4 regions of the Mangrovibacillus cuniculi genome follow, and region 1 is predicted to be linked to each of the others. Evidence: riboswitches for the same ligand, from Rfam matches in the RefSeq annotation. Region 1 holds a riboswitch; each other region holds the start of a gene.
What was found. Region 1 has a riboswitch for thiamine pyrophosphate ahead of G8O30_RS00295 (Ykof family thiamine-binding protein). Riboswitches for the same ligand answer to the same signal wherever they lie in the genome.
Positions count from the first base shown of each region.

Region 2: linked by a shared signal. The riboswitch ahead of thiW (energy coupling factor transporter S component ThiW) and the one ahead of G8O30_RS00295 (Ykof family thiamine-binding protein) in region 1 are both predicted to bind thiamine pyrophosphate.
Region 3: linked by a shared signal. The riboswitch ahead of G8O30_RS02725 (ABC transporter substrate-binding protein) and the one ahead of G8O30_RS00295 (Ykof family thiamine-binding protein) in region 1 are both predicted to bind thiamine pyrophosphate.
Region 4: linked by a shared signal. The riboswitch ahead of thiT (energy-coupled thiamine transporter ThiT) and the one ahead of G8O30_RS00295 (Ykof family thiamine-binding protein) in region 1 are both predicted to bind thiamine pyrophosphate.

Region 1 is NZ_CP049742.1:62,451-67,608, forward strand. Features, by position in the region: gene G8O30_RS00280 (energy-coupling factor transporter transmembrane component T family protein) at 1-444, opposite strand, end outside; gene G8O30_RS00285 (ABC transporter ATP-binding protein) at 419-1,903, opposite strand; gene G8O30_RS00290 (ECF transporter S component) at 1,893-2,486, opposite strand; gene G8O30_RS00295 (Ykof family thiamine-binding protein) at 2,476-3,117, opposite strand; TPP riboswitch at 3,243-3,348, opposite strand; gene G8O30_RS00300 (DUF2200 domain-containing protein) at 3,598-3,951, shown strand; gene G8O30_RS00305 (hypothetical protein) at 4,044-4,226, shown strand; gene G8O30_RS00310 (DUF2812 domain-containing protein) at 4,296-5,158, opposite strand, start outside.
Region 2 is NZ_CP049742.1:2,325,284-2,330,441, forward strand. Features, by position in the region: gene G8O30_RS11785 (S8 family serine peptidase) at 1-1,628, shown strand, start outside; gene G8O30_RS11790 (hypothetical protein) at 2,449-2,646, opposite strand; TPP riboswitch at 2,715-2,816, shown strand; gene thiW (energy coupling factor transporter S component ThiW) at 2,989-3,483, shown strand; gene G8O30_RS11800 (hypothetical protein) at 3,527-4,021, opposite strand; gene G8O30_RS11805 (helix-turn-helix domain-containing protein) at 4,382-5,158, shown strand, end outside.
Region 3 is NZ_CP049742.1:528,298-533,455, reverse strand. Features, by position in the region: gene splB (spore photoproduct lyase) at 1-565, opposite strand, end outside; gene G8O30_RS02745 (transcriptional regulator SplA domain-containing protein) at 575-823, opposite strand; gene G8O30_RS02740 (ABC transporter ATP-binding protein) at 910-1,644, opposite strand; gene G8O30_RS02735 (ABC transporter permease) at 1,628-2,404, opposite strand; gene G8O30_RS02730 (thiamine-binding protein) at 2,404-2,694, opposite strand; gene G8O30_RS02725 (ABC transporter substrate-binding protein) at 2,694-3,680, opposite strand; TPP riboswitch at 3,778-3,887, opposite strand; gene G8O30_RS02720 (YjcZ family sporulation protein) at 4,007-4,117, opposite strand; gene G8O30_RS02715 (aminoglycoside phosphotransferase family protein) at 4,184-4,954, opposite strand; gene G8O30_RS02710 (ATP-binding protein) at 5,099-5,158, opposite strand, start outside.
Region 4 is NZ_CP049742.1:2,702,776-2,707,933, reverse strand. Features, by position in the region: gene mnmG (tRNA uridine-5-carboxymethylaminomethyl(34) synthesis enzyme MnmG) at 1-1,546, shown strand, start outside; gene rsmG (16S rRNA (guanine(527)-N(7))-methyltransferase RsmG) at 1,557-2,273, shown strand; gene noc (nucleoid occlusion protein) at 2,394-3,284, shown strand; TPP riboswitch at 3,377-3,478, shown strand; gene thiT (energy-coupled thiamine transporter ThiT) at 3,540-4,121, shown strand; gene G8O30_RS13630 (ParA family protein) at 4,427-5,158, shown strand, end outside.

The sequences.
Region 1 (5,158 bases):
AATGCTATAAGCTATTTTGGGAGATAATTTCCCGTGCTGTACCATACTCAAAATTAGATTTTCAGGCTTTGTGGTGTGAATAAAAAGTAAAGATAAGCTAGTAAACGCTAGCACCCGTAAGCCAAGAGAGAGAGCATAAGTTAATGATTTTGTCGTAACAATAACAAAGCCCCACTCCATCAGTACTTCTCCACTAGTTTTTAATTGTTGAGAGGGGAACAACAGCGCATTCCATATGTAAATTACACAAACGAACAAGAAGGGTAGGAAGGATAACAACCAACGTTTTCCATCTATCTTACCCAAAATCCAAGTTAACCCAATTGCGAAGATGCATACAATGAGAGGTTCATAGATGGAAAATTTAGTAGTGAGCCAAAAAATAAGAACAACTATCATCCCCATTTTCACCAAAGGGTTAACATGGTACAAATAATTCTGCATGGTAATCACCGTCCTTTTTTTCCTTTGGCGGGAGTAAGTGACACTTTTCTACCAAGTCTTTATGCTTCCATAACTGTCTTGGCGCCCCGTTAAAAATCACGGACCCTTGATCTATTAACCATACCCGATCGAAAAATGCATCTACCCACTCCATGTCATGTGTGACACAAATTAGCGTACCACCTGCCTCCGTATACTCTTCTAATGTTTTCCAGAGTATTGCTGTTGTGTTGGCATCTTGACCAAACGTCGGTTCATCCAGTAGAAGTACTGTGGGATTAGGAAGAATTGCTGTTAAAACGCTTAATCTTTTTTTCTGACCTTCGCTTAAAGACAAAGGGTGGTGGTAAAACATTTCACCAAGCCCAAAGTTTTTCAAATACTCTTTTCCTTTTTCTACTAATGTTGGGTTAGTAGCAACAGATACAAGTGCATCTTCTAAAACAGTGTCCTCAACAAATTGCCAATCAGGATTTTGAAAAACAAATCCTAACCGCTCATGAAGTATTGTTTCTTTCCACTTTTGATAACCTTTTAATTCTAAGTAGCAATCTCCTTTTGTTGGTCTCCTCAAACCTGCGAGAAGGGACAATACAGTACTCTTTCCAGAACCGTTTGCCCCGATTATTGCAATACGTTCTCCTTTTTTGGCGGAGGCACTGATATCTTTGATACGTAACGGAGCTTTTTTATGATAACGAAAGTCTACTCTTTCCAACCGTATGATCTCGTCTCCTATGCTTCTTTTTCTCAAGGAAGGGGAAAAGGTAACTTGGGAATCAGGTGACTGCTGACCTATAGAAATTACCTGGTCACTTATCGGTAACCAATCACGTGTATTGTGTTCTACTACCAATATAGTAAGGTCAAGAGTGTTCTTCAGGTGTAACAGCAGATCTATCCACTTCTTGCGTGTATACGGATCAAGTTGAGACGTCGGTTCATCAAGTAGTAATATACTAGGCTCCATAACAAGAACACAAGCTAATGCCAATCGTTGTTGATAGCCCCCTGATAATTGATCAATCAGAGTGTTTCCGAAAGGTGTCAAACCAACTAAACGAAGGACTTCATCGATTTTAAGATCCATCTCTTCTCTTGGTATTCCGATATTCTCTAGTCCAAAGGCCACTTCTTCTCGGATCGTTCGCATACACCACTGATGACGAGGGTTTTGAAAAACCATGCCAACATGCTTTGCCAGTTCACCTGGAGGATAGTCTTCTACCTTTTTTCCAAAAACAGTTATCTCTCCGTCAAGTTTACTTTCTACATGACCACGAGGATAAAGCCCATTTATACATCGTAGAATGGTACTTTTACCACTTCCACTTGGACCTTTTAAGAGTGTTATCGTACCTTTTTGTAAAGAAAAAGAAAGAGGAGGAAAGAGAGGTGGGCTCTCTTCCTCGTAGGAGAAACATAAATTGTCAACCTTTATGATTTCGTTATGCGGCATGCGAACCGCCTCCTCGATTTTTTCTCTCTTTGGCGATTGGGAAGCTATTTAATGCTCCAGTATCAGCAAGTTTCTCCGTTAACCATTTTCCAAGTAAACCAGCAAGAAGGGCACCAGATAGGCAGCGTACCGCAAACATACTACCTAGAAGCCAAGGATTTAATTGAGCGAAACCTGATACATAAAATCCCCATGCAAAACTGAATACAGCTGCACCTACACCAGACATGATAAGGGTAAGTGTGGAGAAACTACGATATCGTGTTAGCGCAAAAGCAGCTTCTGCCCCGAGCCCTTGAATCAAACCAGATAAAATTAAGGACGGTCCTATGGCATTACCAATTAGCACTTCAATTGTGGCTGCCATTGTCTCCGAAATCACAGCAGCTCCAGGTTTGCGAATAATGTACATGGCAATGATGGAAACGATAAACCAAATCCCAAAAATCACTTCGTATCCCATCGGTCCCATGACGCCGAACAATACATTTCCAACTTGTAAAAATAATAAATAGACGACAGCAAAGACAACTGCCAAAGCAGACATCACCATTACTTCACGAAGAGACCATTTACTTAACATGTGCGCTACCTCGTATTTCTAGCTCATTGCCACTGTGTGATGGACTATGGACAGAGGCATGAAACGTCATCACAACATGACTAGTTTTCTCACTTGTTTCTGTAAATGTTTGTTCTAAGGAATGGAAAACTTCCTCAATAGACCCATCTAGTCGAGAAGCGTAATGCTTACTTTGAGAATACGTTCCATGCTTGGTAGCGGTACCGATCGCGTCGTATATAAGCCCCATATAGTTTGGTTCATTCATTGGATAAAGAGCAAACTGGCTTCCTACATAAATAGAGTCAGCTACTTCACGCACTTGCTCCTTATTAGGAACAGAGTCATCTGCCTCCATGTAAGCATCACCTGCTGTATCTCCAGGGCAACCAATGGAAAATGTTGCGTGGAATGCTACATGTACTTCATGAGTGGAAGCGTAAGCCAAGATTGCTTTTGCTGTTGCAAACACATGATGAGCTTTACCACGGATACATGTACTGACATCATCTGTTTTCATCCATACTCGTGATGTATCCACCTTTTCTAAAGTACCTAAAATAATGTTTAAAAAATTGTCTGTCATTGGATGTAGGGAGATATTACATCCTACAATACGGCTAGTACCGCAAACTACTGGTTGATTTGTCATCACTATCAGCTCCTACTTTCGAGATAAACGAAAAAACACTGCACCTTGTTAGAAAGATGCAGTGTCGGAGCACGATATGTAGATAACCTACTAGACAATAGCCTAGTAAACTAGTAAAAGCGATTCGTGTCGTCGCTGCACTTCCCCACGCTAGTATTATCTAGATCGGGTCTTAAGGGTCTAGGCACGAACCTATCTCAGCCCCGTAATGGAGCTCCCCTAGTGCACAAGTATGCAGTTGTTAATCGTTTTCTAAGTCATTGTACATTTGGTACAAGTAGTTTGTAAAGGGGTGTACTAATCACGAATTGATTTAATGAGGTTGTTTTTTGTAAGATGAGAGTAAGTATGACGCTGGTTAGATCTTTGAAATTTTTCTGAGAATGATAAAAGTTAAATGATTGTTATGTGAGTTTGTAGAGGTAATGGCCTTAAGAATGGTTATACCAATTTTGATAATTAGAGAGGGAGAAAAATTTCATGACGAAACATAAAATTTACACCATGAGTTTTGCAAGTGTCTATCCTCATTACATTTCCAAAGCAGAAAGAAAAGGACGAACAAAAGAAGAAGTCGATGAAATTATCTACTGGTTAACAGGTTACACGGAAGAGCAGTTGGCAGAAGTGTTGGCAGAGAAGAAAGACTTTGAGACGTTCTTTGAGACAGCGCCAAATATGAATCCTGCAAGAGCATTAGTAAAAGGTGTGGTTTGTGGAGTTCGAGTAGAAGATATTGAAGAGCCAATAATGCGAGAAATTCGTTATCTGGACAAGTTAATTGATGAATTGGCAAAAGGAAAGAAGATGGAGAAGATACTTAGGAGTGTGTAAAGAAATTTAGTATGGAGTTATTAAAGCCTACAGTTCTTGCCGAATAAATCTCATCAAAATTCTCATAATAATAGTGAAAAGAGGTGAGAGATATGGCAAAACGTAACGGTCAAACTGATGCACAACAAAAGAATAAAAAAGGCTTTGACTCTAGTCAAACAGATTCGGAGTTCTCAAAAGAATTCGGTAGTGCAGCAGCTAATGCAGCACATAAAGAGAAAGCTAAGAAAGAAAAAGCATCCAAAAACCAAGGGGAATGGAATGGGATGCAATAATTCAGAAAAGGTCTAATCCGACGTGGGTTAGACCTTTGTTAGCTGTTGTATGTGATGAAAAGAGTAAATTTAAAGTTCCATAAGGGTAACTTTTTCTTCCATTTTAATAATAATATCTTCTATTTTTGCGAATCCATGATAGCGAACGTAAACCACAACATTTCCTATAGATGCGTATACTTCCTTGGATTCTTGTTCTTCATAAGCATAGAAGGTATCAAAAGATTTATTTTCTGAATGGACTAATTTTATGCCTCTTCCTGGGTAGTGATTTCTCTTTCTCAAGTCATTCAGTAACGGTTCTGCTAAAAAAGAGAATTGTAATTGATAGTATTCAGTTGATAACGAAGGAGAGTATTCACCACTTTGATCAGCCCATTGTTCTCCTGGCACATATCCATTTTCATCTGTTTCATATTGTACTGGTGCTAATGGATCCCAACTGATGGATAAGCGGTTAGCCCAGTCTACATCATCGCCACCAAAATACTCAGGTTCTTGTCTAAGAAGATTTGGATTATTTTCAATTTCAGCAAGTCGTACAATTGGTAGAGATGGGGTGGATTCTGGTAAAGTCTCCGTAGTATCTTGAACTAATTTATAAAAAGGAACTATGGAACTGAAAAGTAAGAGAATAGTAAATAGGAGAGAGATAATGGTTCGTCTTTTACTATTTTTACTCCATTTTGCTCTATGATCTATGGATTTCCCTGCAGCCAAGTCTTTTTTCAATGTATGGATAGATTTAGCACCTATGATGGTTTGGTAAGTTGCAAAGATTAAAAATAAGGAAATTAAGTTCAAATGAAGTAATCCACCATCTATCAATTGTAGGAAAGGTGTGCCGTCTAGAAAGAGATTTGCTCCTAACATTCCTGTTAAGAAAATGGCAGCTACAACTGAAGTGATAGCATTAGATTTTAATTTTTTGT
Region 2 (5,158 bases), 870 kb from region 1:
GTGGATCGACAGAAAATGTGGTGGCAGGTATTGAAAAAGCTGTAGAGGATGGCGCTGAAATTATGAACCTTTCTCTAGGTAATAGCTTAAATAACCCTGACTGGGCTACAAGTATTGCACTTGACTGGGCAATGGCTGAAGGTGTTGTGGCAGTAACGTCTAACGGAAACTCTGGTCCTAATAATTGGACAGTAGGATCTCCTGGTACTTCTCGTGAAGCGATTTCTGTTGGAGCAACTCAACTTCCATTTAACTTATATAATGCTGCTCTTACAACCGATGCTGGTACATATGATTCAGCTGAAATGATGGGATACGCGGATTATAAAGACATGGAAGCACTTAACGGTCAAACATTAGAGCTTGTAGATGCAGGATTAGGACAAGCTGCTGACTTTGAAGGAAAAGATGTTAAAGGGAAAGTTGCATTAATTTCCCGTGGAGCTATTCCGTTCGTAGACAAAGCACAAGCTGCAAAAGATGCTGGTGCAGTAGCAGCGATTATTTACAATAGTTCTGCAGGTCAGATTCCATTTGTCATCCCTGGAATGGCAGTACCTACCGTGAAATTAACTCAAGAAGATGGACAGAAGCTTGTTGCTGATGTAAAAGCTGGAAATACAACTGTAAAACTAGATTTACCATACGCTGGTCAACAACCTGAGCTAGTAGCAGACTTCTCTTCTCGTGGTCCAGTTGTTGATACTTGGATGATCAAACCAGACGTTTCTGCTCCTGGTGTAGATATTGTAAGTACAGTTCCAGGTAATGGCTACGGTTCTAAACAAGGTACAAGTATGGCATCTCCTCACGTTGCTGGTGCGGCTGCGTTAATTTTAGAAGCTCATCCAACTTGGAACGTGGACGATGTGAAAGCTGCGTTAATGAATACTGCTGTGAATTTAGTAGATGCAGAAGGTAACGAGTATCCTCACAACACGCAAGGTGCAGGAAGTATTCGTCCATTAGATGCAATTAATACTACTACTCTAGTAACTCCTGGTAGCCATTCTTATGGAGTGTTTAGCAAGAACAAAGGTAAACAAGTGGAGAAACAACACTTTGAGTTGAAGAATCTATCAAATGAGCGTAAAACGTATACGTTCGATGTGAAGTTTGACGGTGAGCCTTCTGCTATCAAAGTTAAAGCAAGTAATAACTTAAAAGTAAATGCTGGTAAATCTCAAAAGGTTAACCTAAACGTGCAGGTTGATGCTAGTAAACTAGCTCCTGGTTACTATGAAGGAACGATCGTCGTATCTGACGGTGAGAGCACGTATGATCTTCCTACTATTTTATTTGTAAAAGAGCCTGATTATCCTCGTGTATCTTCAGTTGGTGTTGCTGTAAATGCGGATGGTAGTCTTGAGCTTAGCGGCTATTTCCCTAATGGTGCGGAAACAGTAGAATGGTTCGTCTATTCATCTAACGCAGCTGGTTCTCCAGTTGCTTACCTAGGAGACGTTGGTGTATTTGAAAATGTTAGTGAAGGATTCCAAGGGTTTGAGTGGGATGGAACGCTTACTAATGGCGTTAAGTTAGAAAAGGGTAAATACTACAATGTGTATGCTTATGCTACGTATAAAGGAGTTACTTCCCTAAGTGGTGGAAACTTCTTATATGAATAAGTAGATAATTAGACTACTCCGGGGTAGCTGCGGCTGCCTTGGGGTGGTTTTTTCTATGTTTTCAAGAGGGTTATTCTCTCTTTCGCTTGGATTTCTCGCTTCTTGGTGAGTTTAAGATGCTCTTATTCTCTCCTACGATGGATTTTCTCGCTCCTTCATGAGTTTTAGACACTCTTATTCTCTCCTACGATCGATTTTCTCGCTTCTTCATGAGTTTTAGACGCTCTTATTCTCTCCTACGATCGATTTTTCCGCTCCTTCATGAGTTTTAGACGCTCTTATTCTCTCCTAAGATGGATTTTCTCGCTTCTTCATGGGTTTTAGACGCTTTTATTCTCTCCTACGATCGATTTTCTTGCTCCTTCATGAGTTTTAGACACTCTTATTATCTCCTAAGATTGATTTTTCCGCTCCTTCATGAGTTTTAGACGCCCCTATTCTCTCCTCAGCTCCCATTCCCACTGCCGAGATAAGTATAGAACGCTCCTATTCTCTTCTCAACTCCCATTTCTACTCCCGAGATGAGTATAGAACGCTCCTATTCTCTTCTCAGCACCCATTTCCACTCACGAGATGTGTATAGAACGTCTCTATTCTCTTCTCAACTCCCATTTCCACTGCCGAGAGGAGGATAGAACGCTCCTATTCTCTTCTCAGCTCCCATTTCCACTCACGAGATGTGGATAGAACGCTCCTATTCTCTTCTCAACTTCAACTTCCACTACCAAGACAAGTTTAAGAATTCTTTACAATAAAAATCACTACTCTTACACAACTCCTCACAAAAAAACCAGCAGAGTCCCTCTCCACTGGCATCCATCTATTTCTCCAATTCTTTTGTTTGCGCTTCAATCTTCTTTACTAACTGCTTCAAGTCCTTCCTAACATACCTCAATTCTCGTAACGTTTCTGCCTTATCCGTCCTATCAAATAACCTGGCTAGTTCTTCTTTATCTTCTTCTGTTAAGTAGTACTTCGCATCCTTTTTTTTCTTCTTCAGGAAACCAAACATATTCATCACCCCCATGTAAAATATGCAGTCTACGCACAAAAAAGAAATAATTCATGGTATGATATGGATAATTAATCGTCCACTAGGGGAGCCCTTACGGCTGAGACAAACTTCGGTTTGGACCCTTTGAACCTGATCTGGTTGATACCAGCGTAGGGAAGTGGCGGAAGCACTTCTTTTTGATGCTAACGCCACTCTTCTTTAGGAGAAGTGGCGTTTATTTGTTACGTGACCGGTAACAACTCCATGTTGACCACGTGATGTGTTCCCATCTTAATGGAGTCTCTTACTAACTCGATGAACGTTAACCGAGTCACGGTAACAACAAATCAAAAAGGAGGAAAAAACATGAATACTAGAAAGTTAACCCTAATGGCAATGTTAGTAGCCATCGCAGTCATCGGAGCATCATTTGTCTCCATCCCCACAGGAGTCGCAAGAATTTTCCCAATACAGCATGCTGTGAATGTCATAGCAGCTGTAACATTAGGCCCAGTTGGTGCAGTACTAACTGCTTTTGTCACTGGACTTGTAAGACTCTTAACAGGAACTGGTTCTCTCTTAGCTTTTCCAGGTGGCATGATTGGAGCTTTACTAGCTGGATTTGTTTATTGGAAAACAAATAAACTCCGCTGGACCATATTGGGAGAAGTTATTGGTACTGGTATTATCGCATCTCTTTTAGCAGTTCCTTATGCAGCAATTTTTATGGGTAGTAAGTTTGGTGTATTCTTTTTCTTACCAGCGTTCTTCCTTTCAAGCTTAGTAGGTTCTGCGATCGGTGGATTAATACTGAGGAAAGTACCTTTAAACCAAGTGACGAACCAAGAACTTACTAGATAAATAAAAGCCGTTAGATAAGGAACTTCCTTTCTAACGGCTTTTATCATGCTGATTCGATCCCACTATCTTCATACAAAAAGGACTTATTCCCACTAAGCTCCATAGAGAGCAACGTAACTACTTTCTCTCTTATAACTGGATTTCGTTCAAAAAAGGCGAAGTGAAATCTCTTCCCAGCGTAAAAGTTCTCGATAAAATATTGATATCTCTCCTCACACGTATTACCAACTAGTCGATTATTTTCAACTAACTCTTGTAAAAAGTAAATGACGGCTGGAGTCACAATCTCGTATAAGTTTCCACTCAATTTGCTGACGGACTTTCCTAAGCAATTTGAACACGATGCTAGATTATTAAGACCTCTTGTTTGTTCTAAAAATAACTCTATATAAAATTCTAAGATAACTTTGGAGACTAGTTCAAACTGACACGTCTCCTCTACTTGACTGATTTCTTCGTTAGATAAAAAGTTTTCTAGACTTTCTTCACTGCAAGAAGTTGAACGTAGGTTAGCGTAATACGTAAAGTCGATAGCCATTTCTTCCTATTCTCCTCTCCACTTGAATTAAGATTCGGTAACCAATTACTTGTAAGACCACCTTACCATAGAATCCTGATAAATTTTATTGGGAAAATATATGACTAAAAACATCGAGAAAATTGCGTATTGTTTCCCAAGGAAAAGTAATTTCATGTATAATTACCAAGAATAAGGTCTAATTACCTGCTAGGTGTGAGTAGAGCAACTAAAAAACCATGACAATTTTCCCAATAGTATTTTTGTCAGAATTGTTTATACTTAAAGGTACCTACAACTTTTATGGAAACAATTATCGTCTTTTACCACTGTACTATGATAAAATGAAAGGTAATCTCACTATGGTAGGAAGTGTGTTTAATGGGATTAGGATCAGTAGTAAAATATTATCGTTTAAAAGCTGGTATGACACAGAATGAACTTTGTAGGGAGATCTGCTCCGTATCACATCTAAGTAAAATAGAAAATGATTCTTATGAGGGCAATGAGGAGACTTTAAGTTTACTATTCGAGAGATTAGGCATAGAACTGGAAGAAGAACAAGAAAAGCTTATTGGACTTGAAAAAGAACTACACTCCTTGTTGAATGCTATTCGATACTTAGACGAGGAAAAAATTAAATATTATTACGCATCTCTTAAACCTAATAAAGACTATTGTTCAAGTTCTAAATTACTATTTCTGTACGAAATTGTTATGATGTGGTATTACAATTATATAAACGATGTACAGAAGGCTATAGAGATTCAGGATTTTCTTGAAAAATTGTTTAAAAATATGGATAAGGATGAACAGTGTTTATACGTTATTGGTTACTCTAGAAATTTAGTTAAGAATAATGAACCTACAAAAGCTTTAGAATATTTGGAAAATAATAATAAATATATCTATTCTACATACGAACAAGATTACTTATTTCAACTTGGTTATTGCTGCAGTTTACTATGTGATTTTAAAAGAGCAATAACTTATATGAATAAGTGCATTCCTATATTCCAAGAAGAACTAAATATTATGAAGTTAATTAGTGCTAAGATAGTTTTAGGCATTACTTATACTAACACTGGCTTGTTAGATGAGGCATCTTCCATATACACAAATATTTTAAGAAATCTACGTATGTTAGGAAAAAGAAAT
Region 3 (5,158 bases), 470 kb from region 1:
TCCCTTGATGGTCAGCATCAAGTAAATGATCAACATGGTGAAATTTTGTCACAAAACGAAGCTTCCCGTGATCTGACTTACCAAAGTATTCAATCGCTCTTTTTAATGTATGTGTTAAGTGGTCTATCCCAACGATATCTGATGTACAAGATGCTTCAAATCGTGTTTCCTCTGGAGCACGCTCTTTCATGTAATTTTCAGCAGCATCAAATATCTCGTCCACATTTACATATGTACGAATGTAAGGTTTGGACCCCATCGTTGTTTGAAGGTAACAGTAATGACAATGCCCCATACAACCTGTCGCAAATGGAATGGCATACTCAGCGGAAGGCTTAGAAGTATCAAACTTTAACGTCTTTCTAACACCAACCACCAACGTTGATTTTGCTACACGATACTTTTGAAAGTCATTATCACCAGGTAAATTACGAACTTGGTTATGAGATGTAGTATAAAGGATCTCTTTTCCCATCTCTTTAAATTTTTCTAGTAATTGCTTTCCTAAAGGATAGTCTAGAGCTTTCGGTTCAAAATAAATTAATTGCGGAACAAATGGTTTCATATTTTCCTCCTAATGAAGCTGTTCTCCAAAATAATAAGCATAAGCTTGTTCCGCTTCATCTTCTGATGTATATACAGCTGTTTCAGATGTTAACGGGTAAAATTCATCATATAAAAATAATGCTAATTGACCTGGAATCTCCGGATCGTTTACAACAGCTGCTTGCTGTACATTTGCTACGTTTTGCGTATGTGGATTGCGGTACATGACATACACCACGTCTCCCATTTGGAAACCTTGTGACCCATAATCATTCATAACAAGACACCCCTCTCTTTATGTAAACATAGTTTTTACCATTATCACGTTCTTATCTATTCCAAATAATACAAAAACCATCTAGCTTAACTAGATGGTTTCAGTAAATTAATTATTTCTTTCTTAAACGCTTGAGCCTCTGGACTAAACGTCCAATCTTCTTCTCGTTGTTCTTTGTTTGGTAAAACAATTTCATTTAACACTGTAGCTGGATTATTGGATAATACAATTATTTTATCTGCCATCAACAGAGCTTCCTCTATCTGATGAGTAACAAAAAGTATGGTTCGCGGACTATCTTTTATCGTTTTCAATAACCAATTTTGCATATCTCTTCTCGTAAATTCATCCAATGCAGAAAACGGTTCATCTAAAAGCAAAAGTGGAATATTAGAAACTAGTGCTCGGATAAAAGAAACTCTTTGCTTCATGCCTCCTGAGAGTTGGTTTGGAAAGGCAAAAGCGTACTCTTCTAAACCAGCCCTTCTTAAATAACCTAGAATATCTTTTTCATTTATGGGTGTCCCACTTAGCTCCATAGGAAGGGTAATATTTTGCATTATTGTTCGCCAAGGAAACAAGGTAGACTCTTGGGGCATAAAAGCGATGTTCCCTTTTTCTCCTACAATCGAAGCTCCTTCCAATAGAACATCTCCACTGTTTGGAGAGAGCAATCCACCTATTATCTCAAACAACGTACTCTTCCCACTACCGGAAGGCCCAACTATGCACGTAACCTTATCTTTTTCAGCAGTAAACGTAATATCATGTAAAATTTCCTTTTTACTAAACGAAAACGATATACTATCGACTCGTAACATCTGTCTTCCCCCTTCCAGTTTTTCTTGCCCAGAAGGATTCTACCCACTTAATCAGAGAGACGTAAAACAAACTAATGATAACCACCACTACTATGGCAACAAAGACTCGGTCAGTTCTAAAATTTGCTGATGCTAAAGTCATAAACACACCAATTCCTCTTTGAGCTCCAAGCCACTCTGAGATGACTGCACCCATTACACTGTAGGTAGCAGCTATACGCAGCCCTGAAAACAAGGAGGGTAAAGCAAACGGCGTTTCCACTTTCCAAAATAACTGTTTTTTTGTTCCACCAGACATCTTCATAAACGTCACATAAGACGAAGGGGTTTCACGTAGGCCACTTAAAAATGAAATAGTAACTGGGAAAAAACAAACTAAAGAAATAACAATAATTTTAGGAAGGGCTCCAAAACCAAGCCAAATCACTAATAAAGGGGCAAGAACAATTATCGGAATGTTTTGCGAAACAACTAAATAAGGCATCATAACCTTGTCTAGTATTGGCCAATAATGAATGATACTTGCTGTAAGGATGCCAATTATACTGCCTAAAAGCAACCCAACAATAGATAAGAAAAGGGTAGATTCTATGTGCTCATATAGATCTGGAAATACTGTGATGCCAGTTTGTACAATCATACTTGGGCTAGGCAACAGCCACTTTTCAATAGAAAATAGAACTGTTGCACCTTCCCAAAGCATTAAAAGAGCAATTAGTAAAGCTAGGGATATTCCATAAGTGGATAACCACTTTTTCATTAACGGTACTTCTCCGTTAACGTGGATAGGGTTATGCCAGTAGGTTGATACAGTATTTTCATTTGTGTAATGACATTATGACAGCCTAGCTCTACCATTTTTTCATTCATTCTTTCCACAAGTGATAATACCTCTGTCATTTCCCCTTCTATGGTTGTATCTAAAGGATTCACTTGATATGGTAAACCAGATTCATGAATCAGTGTTATTGCTTCATCCACAAATGGAATAACGTCCTTTCCATTAGGTGTTTTGGGAATAATTTGTACCGAAACTAATGAGTTAGCCATTATTGTGCCTCCTTAGGAAGAAAGTCATTTGTAAAGGCTTCCTCCGCAATAAATTCTCCAGTTAATAACTCGTTTTCTTTCATCCAATTAGCGTAGTTAGTCCAAACAGTTTCTTTTTGCTGCCCCCAATACTCTGCATCACGAGCATACTCATTCGCTAACCATTTCTGACTTGCTTTTACTAGTTCTTCATTTAAGTCAGGTACTGCATCAATTAAGTGCTGAGCAGCGTCTTCTGGATTTTCCATTGCGAAATTATACCCCGCTGCTGTTGCTGATAAGAATTTTTCAATTTGCTCTGGTTCTTCTTTCACCTTATCTTCACTCGTAATAATTACTGGCGTGTAGTAGTCCAGATTATCCGAGAAATCTGTTAAATACAGCATGTTAACTGGTTCGCCTCGGAGTTCTGCTTCGATTCCAGTCCATCCATAGAAGATCCATGAAAAGTCAATATCTCTCTTAACTGCTGTAAAATAATCTGCATTTCCGATGTTAATATTTTCGACTTTAGACACGTCTACGCCATCTTGCTTCATCACAGCGCCTAACACCGCTTCTTCTACCGGAGCTCCGAATCCACCGTATCGTTTACCTTCAAAATCTTTAGGTGACGTAATATTTTTATCTACAGGTGAAGCAAAACCTGACGTATTATGCTGAATAATCGCAGCAACTGAGACAACAGGTATGTCTTCAGTTCTGGATAACGTGACGTTTTCTTGATAACTAATACCGAAATCTGCTTTTCCAGATGCTACTAGCGCCTCTGCTCCTGCTTCTCCTGGTAACATGATGTCCACTTCTAGCCCTTGCTGCTCAAAGTAGCCTTCCGCTTCTGCAACATATAATCCTGTGTGATTCGTATTTGGGGTCCAATCTAAGACTACTGTTACTTTGTTATCTTCCTGACTTGCTTGGTTTCCACAAGCACCCACTAAAATAGCGCTTGCAATGGTAATTACAGAAAAAAACTTTCTTTTCATCTTTCTCCTCCTGTTCGAACGTTCGCTACAAATGGTTTTCCTCACTTAATATGGGCAAACGAAAAAGCGCCCAAAACCATTTGGGCGCATATGTATGAGGTAATTAACATATGTTCCCTACGCTGGTCTTAGCCAGATCAGGTTCTAAGGGTCTCCGTCTCTCGGACATGATCTCAACTGGCATCACCAGTTCCCCCACACATCGTTCTTATTATTTTTTTTCAGTATCCCATAAAGTAATGATTTCGTAAAGAAAAAAGGATAGCCCATAGGACTATCCCGTTTTCTGCAGAAATTCTCTCGCATACTTTAAAAGGTAGACTTTATTAGTCTAGGTAAGCTGCTCCAACGATAATTAAAAGGATGAAAAGAACAACGATTAATACGAAAGTTGAACCGTAGTTATTTCCACAACCGTAACCGTAACCGAAACACATGAGCAATCACCTCCGAATGAGTATTGCCGTGAGCTTTACCTCACATTTATACTTTATTCAGATGGCTCAATAGTGTATGGACTTATCCCCATTGTTACTATGAAACTTTACACATTCGTTAATTAGTCCATGAATTACTTCTGAGTCAATCCACTCTTTACAACGATTTTGCGCCTTCCAATCTTCTTTTCCTTGGTAATAATCCGCGTAGTTTTTCATGATTGAAAAGAAAAGACAGAAGAAAACAAACGATTGACTAGGGATGCTTTTCATTACCCATTCCCGAAGCAGTATTGCTTTCTCTTCTTGATAAGCGTTCTTCTTACATTCGTTTACCCAAACATATGCAATATCATAAAGTATAGGTCCATAGCTCACTAAACCAAAGTCGAGTAAGAAAATAGTATCTTTGCTAACAATCCAATTGAAATAATGAGGGTCTCGATGAATGACGCCATATTGTTGATGATTCCATTGATACGTGTACATATCCCAAAACGTTGAATTTGACTGGAAAAGTAGTAGGTATTCCTTTAACCAATCTTCCAACGTCCATTTCTCTTGTCTAACGATATAATTTGGAATCGGAAATTCTTTTATAATTTTCGTGCCTAAAGAAGAAAATGTCTGTAAAACAGCATAAATCGAATCCACATCTTCTAAGGTGCTACTTCTTCCATCTACCCATTCAAAATCTATCCATAATTCAGATGGGTCTGAAGAAGAACAAATAATACGTGCAGTAGGAAAGTGAAGTTTATTAAGATTACTCGCCCAAAATCGTTCTTTTTCCCATATTTGTCTACTCATATAATACTTACGGATAGCTGTTTCCACGCCCTATCACCTCTATACCTCTAGTGTGTGTAAAGAGGGATTAATCATGTATCAAAGTGCTGGAATCAACTTAAACCGAGAGCACATTGCTAAAAAACACCTAACAAAAAAGCTAACATTAGATGTAAACAATCCATGTTAGCTTTATCCAATAACTTCAACAGCATTTTTGTACATCGGTAGCAAAATGGTGAACGTAGTGCC
Region 4 (5,158 bases), 500 kb from region 1:
CGAAAAAAATATGACACTTCTACAAGGGATGGTAGAGGAATTAGTAGTGGAAAATGATGTGGTAACAGGTATTGTGACGCAAACTGGTGCTACGTATAAAGCGAAAACGGTTGTCATTACAACTGGTACTTTCCTACGTGGAGAAATTATATTAGGTGAATTAAAGTACTCTAGTGGCCCTAATAACCAACAACCATCGATTAAACTATCTGAGCAGCTACAAGAGCTTGGATTTGATTTAGTGCGCTTTAAAACGGGAACACCTCCACGTGTAAATAGCTCATCTATTGATTATAGTAAAACCGAAATTCAACCTGGTGATGATGTTCCGCGTGCATTTAGTTTTGAAACAACGAAATATATTACAGATCAATTACCTTGTTGGTTAACGTATACAAATGAACACACACATCAGTTAATAGACGATAACTTACATCGCTCACCGATGTATTCAGGGATGATTAAAGGTACGGGTCCTCGTTACTGTCCATCTATTGAAGATAAAGTGGTTCGTTTTAATGATAAACCTCGTCACCAAATTTTCTTAGAACCAGAAGGACGTAACACCCAAGAAGTGTATGTTCAAGGATTATCGACAAGTTTACCGGAAGATGTTCAACGAAGAATTTTAGAAACGATTCCAGGGCTAGAAAATGTACAAATGATGCGTCCGGGTTATGCGATTGAGTATGATGCAGTAGTTCCGACGCAGTTATGGCCGACGCTAGAAACAAAACGCATTAAGAATCTATATACAGCAGGCCAAATTAACGGTACATCTGGTTATGAAGAAGCAGCAGGTCAAGGTCTAATGGCTGGTATTAATGCTGCTCGTCGTTCTTTGGGACAAGAAGAGTTAATTTTAAAACGTTCGGATGCTTATATCGGTGTATTAATTGATGATCTTGTGACAAAAGGGACGAATGAACCTTACCGTTTATTAACTTCTCGTGCAGAGTATCGTTTATTACTACGTCATGACAATGCTGATCTTCGTTTAACAGATATTGGTCATGAGATGGGTCTAGTAAAAGAAGATCGTTACGAGCGTTTTATGGAGAAAAAGCAGCATATTGCGGATGAAATGGACCGCTTAAAACAAACACAACTTAAACCAACAGAAGAACTTCAGTCGATTATTCGTGAAGTTGGTGGTAGTGAGTTAAAAGACGGAATTAAAGCAGCAGATTTACTAAGAAGACCAGAGATGTCTTATGCACATATTGAACGTGTATCACCTTCACATGTAGAGATTAGTGAAGATGTCAAAGAACAGGTAGAAATCCAATTGAAGTACGAAGGATATATTGAAAAATCTCTTCAACAAGTGGAGAAACTTCAAAAAATGGAGAGCAAACGAATTCCAGAAAATATTGATTATGACGATATTAACGGTTTAGCTTCTGAAGCTCGTCAAAAGTTAAAAGAAGTACGTCCACTTTCTATCGCACAAGCATCTCGTATCGCTGGTGTAAATCCAGCTGACATATCTATATTGCTTGTTTACATTGAACAAGGTCGTATTGCAAAAGTCTCTAACGAGTAAGGGGTGCTTTATGAATAAAGAACAGTTTAAACAAATGTTACTGGAAAAAGGTATTACTTTAACAGAAAAGCAAATGAAACAGTTCGATCAATACTTTCACTTGCTTGTAGAGTGGAACGAAAAAATGAATTTAACAGCGATTACGGAGGAACAAGAAGTGTATTTGAAGCACTTCTTTGACTCTGTGTCTGCTGGTTTTTATCTTGATTTCACAGAAGAATTAACACTTTGTGATGTTGGAGCGGGAGCGGGATTTCCTAGTGTTCCTCTAGCTATCTGTTTTCCAAACATACAAGTAACAATTGTTGATTCATTAAATAAACGAATTACGTTTTTAGATACTCTGTCAAAAGAATTAGGTCTTACGAACGTTCGAGCGTTTCATGACCGTGCGGAGACTTTTGCTCAAAATAAAGATCATCGTGAACAATATGACATCGTAACTGCACGTGCTGTTGCTAGAATGTCAGTGCTTTCGGAGTTATGTTTACCACTAGTAAAAGTTGGAGGTAGATTTGTTGCTATGAAAGCAGCAAGCGGTGATGATGAGTTGTCGATAGCGAAAAAAGCTATTACAACAATGGGAGCAAAAGTGAAAGAAACATATCGCTTCTCACTTCCTTTAGAGGATAGTGAACGAGTTATCTTTGAAATAAGCAAAACAAAGCCAACACCGAAAAAGTACCCAAGAAAAGCAGGTACTCCTAATAAAACGCCAATCGAATAATGTAAATGTTGCTTCATTTTTCCTATAAGTATGCAAGAGATTTGTAGTCGTTAAGCAGGATTTTGTCGTACAATAGAGAATAATAGTATGTAGGAGTTACAACAAAGGTGGTGTAAAAGGATGAAAAGTCCTTTTTCTCGACTCTTCGGTGTTTCAGAAAAGGAAGAGCCTGTTCAAGAAAATACACAAGAAGTGGAACAAACAGAACCGATAGAAGTGGTAGAAGTGGAACGAGATGAAGTTCACCAAATACCTATTCATCAGATTGTACCTAATCGTCATCAACCTCGAACTGTCTTTCAAGAGAGCAAAATAGCTGAGCTAGCGGAAACAATTTCTCAGCATGGTATTATTCAGCCTATTGTATTGCAAAAAATTGCAGAAGATCAGTACGAGCTCATCGCTGGAGAACGAAGATGGCGAGCTGTTCAAATGCTTCAATGGGAAAGAGTTCCCGCTATTTTGCGTACAATGTCTGAAGAAGAGATGGCTTCTGTCGCGCTTATTGAAAACCTTCAACGGGAAGAGTTATCTCCGATTGAAGAAGCATTTGCATACGAAAAGTTATTAAAGTTTCATGGCTTAACGCAGGAAGCACTGGCACAAAGACTTGGGAAGGGTCAATCAACCATTGCGAATAAATTGCGTTTATTAAAGCTGCCTAAAGAAGTGCAAGATGCAGTTTTACAAAAATTTGTTACAGAAAGACATGCTCGTGCATTAATACCTTTAAAGAAACCGGATCTTCAAATTGCTTTGTTAGCAGATATTATTGAGAAATCCTTTAATGTTAAGCAAACAGAAGACCGTGTATCTAAAATGCTAGAAAAGAATCCAGAACCATCAAAAGCAAGACGAAAGGCGTTTAGTAAGGATATGCGTATTGCTGTTAACACGATACGTCAGTCTTTAACGATGGTAACGGATAGTGGAATAAATTTAGATGCTGCAGAAGAGGAATTCGACGAGTATTATCAATTTACGATTAAAATTCCTAAAAAGAAATCTTAATAGATAACTAGAGGAAAAGCTGTTGATGATTTGTCGACAGCTTTTCTTTGAGCTTTTTTCTTACAATTGGTAAAATAAAAAAGAATAAAATACGTTACCACAAGGGGAGCGAAAGCTGAGAGTGAACACTTATGTGTTCTGACCCTTCGAACCTGTTAGTTAATGCTAACGTAGGGATGTGGAAGAGCGCATGAATACTTGGAATTCATGCTGTTTTCCCTCTCTCTTTTGGTACAAAAAAAGGAGAGTTTTTTTATGCAAACAGGAAAATTAGTAAAATTAGTGGAAGCAAGTATCATGGCGGTTTTTGCGTTGCTAGTAGACCTTTTACCTTCCATTAAACTTTCACCAAGTATCTCTATTTCTTTTGCCATGGTGCCCATATTAATTTTGGCTATGAGAAGGGGAGTTGGAATTGGGCTTCTAGGAGGATTTTTGTGGGGGACGCTGCAAGTTGTGTTAGGTGAAGCGTGGATTGTAGCTCCTTCTCAAGTAATTATTGAGTATTTCATTGCTTTCACTTGTATCGGATTTGCTGGACTTGTATCGAAGAGAGTTACTAGATCGTTACAACAAAAAAACGTCAGTGCAATATTATTTGTGTTAGCAGGTGTCATGATTGGGACAGTAGCGAGGTATTTTTGGCATTTCATCGCTGGCGTAGTTTATTTTGCAGAATACGCTCCAGAGAATCTATCTCCGTGGATCTTTTCTTTATACGCGAACGGATTAACAGCGTTAGGGTCTGCCATTCTATGCTTTATAGTAATTAACTTATTGGTGAAGACTAGAAAGCAACTACTAATCCCAGAAGAGCTCGTTGACCGTGCAGCATAAGTGTGAATAGAAATGACTAAAAGGTGCTGAAGCGGAATTAATTCCGCTTCAGCACCTTTAATTATTGTGTATCGTGTGCAAGGGAAGAAATTTAAAAGGAGAGTAACCGTATTTTTTACACTCCTACTTGTATCCTCCTATTTCTCTCTTTATTTTGACTAAATAGGCATACTTTCTCTCATTCCTAACATTATTCGATAAATCTTTCTACTCAATTCATTTTATTCACACTCTTTTTCTATTTTTTTGATAAAATAGTAATCAGGCTTGCCATTTTAGAAGGAAACTAGAGGTAGGTGAAAAGAATGGGCAAGATCATTTCGATCGCTAATCAGAAAGGCGGAGTAGGAAAAACCACTACTTCCGTAAATTTAGGAGCTTGTTTGGCTCATATAGGTAAAAAAGTTCTTTTAGTTGATGTCGATCCTCAAGGAAATGCCACAAGCGGTGTTGGTATTGAAAAAGGAGATGTACATCAATGTATTTACGACGTATTAGTAGACGACGTAGAGATAAAAGATGTTATTTTACCGACAGCTGTACCAGGATTATCTGCTGTACCTGCTACCATTCAATTAGCTGGTGCAGAAATTGAACTTGTTCCAACTATCTCACGAGAAGTTCGCTTAAAAAGGTCTATCGAGCAAGTAAAAGACCAATATGACTATATTATTATTGATTGTCCACCATCTTTAGGTTTATTAACGATTAACTCTTTAACAGCTTCTGACGCAGTACTTATTCCAGTTCAATGTGAGTATTATGCATTGGAGGGTTTAAGCCAATTATTAAACACTGTTCGCTTAGTTCAAAAACACTTAAATCATGAGCTAATGATTGAAGGTGTGCTGTTAACTATGTTAGATGCAAGAACAAACCTAGGCATACAAGTTATAGAAGAAGTAAAAAAATACTTCCAAGATAAAGTATATCGTACAATTATTCCTCGTAACGTCCGATTAAGTGAGGCTCCATCGCATGGTGAACCAATTATTATTTACGATGCAAGGTCACGTGGAGCAGAAGTATACTTAGAC